Regions from separate parts of the Gordonia aurantiaca genome, predicted to be linked through region 2. Evidence: riboswitches for the same ligand, from Rfam matches in the RefSeq annotation. Region 2 holds a riboswitch; the other holds the start of a gene.
The links. Region 2 has a riboswitch for S-adenosylmethionine ahead of ABFT43_RS10325 (bifunctional o-acetylhomoserine/o-acetylserine sulfhydrylase). Riboswitches for the same ligand answer to the same signal wherever they lie in the genome.
Positions count from the first base shown of each region.

Region 1: it holds a riboswitch for S-adenosylmethionine, as region 2 does, so the genes downstream of both, ABFT43_RS08795 (aminotransferase class V-fold PLP-dependent enzyme) here and ABFT43_RS10325 (bifunctional o-acetylhomoserine/o-acetylserine sulfhydrylase) in region 2, are expected to answer to the same signal.

Region 1 is NZ_JBDUUF010000003.1:305,085-307,475, reverse strand. Features, by position in the region: gene ABFT43_RS08800 (isochorismate synthase) at 1-1,026, opposite strand, end outside; SAM riboswitch class IV at 1,142-1,256, shown strand; gene ABFT43_RS08795 (aminotransferase class V-fold PLP-dependent enzyme) at 1,275-2,391, shown strand, end outside.
Region 2 is NZ_JBDUUF010000004.1:185,043-187,433, reverse strand. Features, by position in the region: gene ABFT43_RS10325 (bifunctional o-acetylhomoserine/o-acetylserine sulfhydrylase) at 1-1,074, opposite strand, end outside; SAM riboswitch class IV at 1,138-1,259, opposite strand; gene ABFT43_RS10320 (cutinase family protein) at 1,534-2,391, shown strand, end outside.

The DNA of each region.
Region 1 (2,391 bases), on a different contig from region 2:
CTTGAACGTGGTCTCCTCCAGTTCGGCCTGCGGGTCCGAATGCTCGACGATGCCGCCGCCGGCCCAGGTGCGCACGTTTCGGCGGTCCGCGGCGAGTTCGAGGCAGCGGATGGCGACCATCCACTCCCCGTCGCCGTCGGCGTTGCACCATCCGACCGATCCGGCGTAGAAGCCGCGTTCCCCCTCCACGTCGCGGATGATCTGTGCCGCAACGTCACTCGGGGTTCCGCACACCGCAGGCGTCGGCCCGAGCAGCAGTGCCAGGTCGAGGGCGGTGGTCGACGGGTCGCGCAGGGTCGCGTGGATCGGGGTGGCCAGGTGCCACACCTCGCCGGTCGACTGCAGCCGCGGCGTGGATGGCGCGTCGACGTCGTCGCAGAGATGGGAGAGTCGTTCGCGGATATGGCCGACGACGAACGCGTGCTCGGCGAGATCCTTCGTCGAGGCCGTCAACCGTTCGGCGGTGGCGCGGTCGGTGACCGGGTCGGCCGAGCGCGGCGCCGATCCCGCATACGGGTGGCAGGTCACCGTGGCCCCGGATTTCCGTAGCAGCACTTCGGGACTCGCGCCCAGGAGCCAGGAGCCGGATCCCGTTGCGGCGTCGAGGTCCACACCGAAGGCGTTGTGCTCGACGTTGCCGCCGGCGAACGCGTCGAGCAGTTCGAGCGGGTCGACCTTCTCGTCGAGGAGCATCTCGACGCTTCGCGCCAGGACGACCTTGTCGACGTCGCCGGCCACGATCCGCTTCACCGCGTGGGCGATGCGCTCGCGATGCTCCTCGGTGTCGGGATGGAAGACCGTCGAGATCGCGCGTCGTGCCGTTGGGGGGCCGCCGACCAGTGGGGTCGGGCTGACGTCGAGGCGGGCGGGTGCGACGAGCGCCGCGCGGTCGCGCCGGTCGAAGGGGATCGCTCCGGTCAGCGCGGTGACCTTGCCCGCGCGCAACGCCGCCGACGCCTCGTCGACATCGGTGAACGCCTCGACTACCCCCTCGCCGCGCACGGTGCCGTGCGGGCGTGACAACACGAAGACCTCGCTGATCGAAGACACGGGGATCAGCGTACAGGTAAGCCTGCCCTAACTTCGAATCACGCTGATTTCAAATTGACACCCCCTGAGGGTTTCGGCGACTCTTGACGCAGGTCATGAGTGCCAGCGACAAGCCCCGGCTAGCTGGTCGGCAACCCTCCTCCACGGTGGGGTGCTCCGGGTGACGACCTGGCCGAGTTCGAACCCGAACGCGGCAAGTGTGGATTCTCGAGGAGTTTCTTTCGATGACTGCTGTGCTCTCGGCACCCGTCTCCCAGTCCGTCCGTCCCGCCGTCTGCAACGTCTCCGCCGTTGCTGATCGCGGGCTTTTCATCCCGGCCCTCGCGCCGGTCGTCGGCGCCGACGCGTGCGTCCCGGTCGCCGGTGGCGGCACCGTCACCTACGCGAATCTCGACTACGCGGCGAGTGCGCCGGCGCTGAGCTCGGTGGCCACCGACGTCGCGGGCGCCCTCGCCGAGTACGCGAGCGTGCACCGTGGCGCGGGCCATCTGTCCCAGGTCACCACCCGCCGCTACGAAGCGGCCCGCGAGACCGTGCGCGCCTTCCTCCGCGGCCGCACCGACGACACCGTCGTCTTCACCCGCAACACCACCGACGCGATCAACCTCGCCGCCCACATCACCCCGGGCGACGTCGTGGTCCTCGACATCGAGCACCATGCCAACCTGCTGCCCTGGTGCGCGCCGCGCGACGGTCGCAGCCGGGCTCGGATCGTCACCGCGTGCGACACCATCGAGGACACCCTCGCCGCGCTCGAGGCCGAACTCGCGTCGAGACCCGCATCGCTGCTCGCGGTGACCGCCGCGTCGAACGTCACCGGCGAGGTCCTGCCGATCGGCAGGCTCGCCTCGATCGCGCACCGCCACGGCGCCCGCATCCTCGTCGACGCCGCGCAGCTCGTCGCCCACCGGCCGATCTCGATCGTCAGCCACGGCATCGACTACCTGGCGTTCTCCGGGCACAAGGCCTACGCGCCGTTCGGCGCCGGTGTGCTGATCGGACGCTCGGACTGGTTCGACGCCGCCGAGCCGTACCTGGCCGGTGGGGGAGCGACCGCCGACGTCGACCTCGGTGAGTCGGGCACCACCTGGCATTCGGGAGCCGCGCGCCACGAGGCCGGGTCGCCGAACGTGCTGGGCGCGCTGTCCATCGCGAAGGCGTGTGAGGCCCTCGCCGAGCTCGGTCCAGAGGCCATCGGCCACCACGAGGCCGCGCTGTGCGAGCGCCTCGACGCAGGCCTGGTCGAGATCGACGGTGTGCAGCCGCTGCGGATCTTCTCCGACTCGGCCGATCGCGTCGGCATCGCCGGCTTCACCGTCGACGGGGTCGCCCCGCGGACCG
Region 2 (2,391 bases):
GAACGCCACGATGGCGCCCTGGCCGCGCGGGGCCAGCTCCTGGCCGCGCTTGTACCACGGCGAGGACTCGAGCCCGGCGTAGGCGACGGACTCGACCTGCGGGTGGCCCTCGAGGAACTTCGCGACCTTCTGCGCGTTGGCGACGTGACGCTCGACGCGCAGGCTCAGGGTCTCGAGGCCCTGGGCGAGCAGGAACGCGTTGAACGGAGAGATCGCCGCACCGGTGTCGCGCAGCCACTGGACGCGGGCCTTGAGCGCGTAGGCCGGCGCACCGAGATCCGCGAACACCGCGCCGTGGTAGCTCGGGTCCGGGGTGGTGAAGCCGGGGAACAGGTCCTTGCCGTCACGCTGGACGCGCCAGTCGAAGGTGCCGCCGTCGACGATGACGCCGCCGATCGCGGTGCCGTGGCCGCCGATGTACTTGGTGGCCGAGTGCACGACGACGTCGGCGCCGTGGGCGATCGGGTTGATCAGGTACGGCGTCGCGACGGTGTTGTCGACGATCAGCGGGAGGCCGTTGCGGTGCGCGACCTCGGAGACGCCCTTGATGTCGAGGATCTCGTTGTTGGGGTTGGAGATCGACTCGCCGTACAGGGCGCGGGTGTTGTCCTTGATCGCGGCCTGCCACGAGTCGAGGTCCTCGGGATCCTCGACGAAGCTGACCTCGACGCCGAGCTTAGGCAGCGTGTAGTGGAAGAGGTTGTAGGTGCCGCCGTACAGACGCGGGCTCGACACGACGTGTCCGCCGGACTCGACGATGTTGAGGATCGCGTAGGTCTCGGCAGCCTGGCCGGAGGCCAGGAGCAGCGCTGCCACACCGCCTTCGAGAGCGGCGATGCGCTGCTCGACCGCATCCTGGGTCGGGTTCATGATGCGGGTGTAGATGTTGCCCGGCTCGGCCAGGCCGAACAGGTTCGCCGCGTGCTGCGTGTCATTGAAGACGTACGACGTCGTCTGGTAGATCGGGAGCGCCCGCGCGTTGGTCGCGGCGTCGGCGGACTGGCCGACGTGGACCTGCTTGGTCTCGAAGCTCCAGTTGTCTACGGGATTGGTGCCTTCGGTGGCATCAGACATGGCGATTGAATCACTTTCTACGGTCGGCAGAGTCTGACAGACCCTGGTGGGGTCCGACCTTCGGACCCGCGCTTGCCGGGGTTTCGCATCTGCGATCCCTCAACCCGGTCATCACCCGGAGCACCCCACCGCGGTTGGAGGGTTGCCGATCAGCCAGCCGGGGCTTGACGCTGATACTCATGACCTGGCGACAAGGATATAACACGGATGTGAGTGTCTGAGAACCCTCCCGGTCAGCCCGAATCCAACCTCCCGTCGCGCCCCGGAAACGTGTAGACGGCTGTAGTCCGAGCGGGTGATTTTGCGACATCGGGTTCGTGAATCCCCAGTTCAGAATCGTTAGCAAGGCTCAGTGTCACCGCAGGTCAGGCGTGGTCGCCGTAACGTTCCCCCGACACCCCGGGTTGGGGAGTCCTCCTCATCGCGAGGGGGTACTGGGTGGAGTGAGGAGATGGCCTCATGGGGGCGATGGCGCACCTGCGGTCCCGGCGGACGGCACTTTTGATCGCGACGACCACGGGGCTCGCCACCGCCGCGTCGTTCGGACTCTTCGGCGGGGTGCCGGAGGCGGCCGCGGACTGTGGCTCGGGCGCCGTGGTGATCGTGGCGGGTACCAACGATCCATATGCGGTGCATCTCCAAGGCGCCAAGAAGCGTTACGAGGACCAGGGTTACGTCTACGTCAACACCGAATACCCGACGACCCTGTGGCCGCTCGGCGCGACCGGATACGACCAGAGCACGCGGCTGGGATACGAGTCGGCAGCCCGCGAGATCGCGAGCTACCAGGCGCAGTGCGGCGACAAGCCGGTGGTGGTCGTCGGGTACTCGCAGGGCGCCCGCATCGCCGGTGACGTGCTCGCCGACATCGGCAACCACAAGAAGTTCGACGTGAACGGCACTCCGGACGACCCGGACGACGACGTCGAGATCAACCCGGACTCGATCTACGGCGAGCTCTACTCCGATCCCCGTCGCGCCGGGGACAGGACCGGCCGGGGCATCGAACTGTCGCTCATCGGCGTGATCCCGGGCCTGACGATGACCGGGCCGCGCGGGAGTTCGAGCACCGACCCGGGATTCGGCGACGTCTCGTCGCGGGTGGTGTCGGTCTGCATCGAGGGCGACGCCATCTGCGATCTCCCCGATCCGCTGTACGACCCCATCGGCGCGATCGACGGCATCGTCGGCTACTTCACCAAGCACTTCCTGTATCCGGTGGAGATGGGGAAGAGTCCCTTCGACGTCGATTACGCCTGGGACGATCGTGCCACCTCCTGCGTCGACGGTGTCTGCATGCTCTCGGCGAAGTCGGGC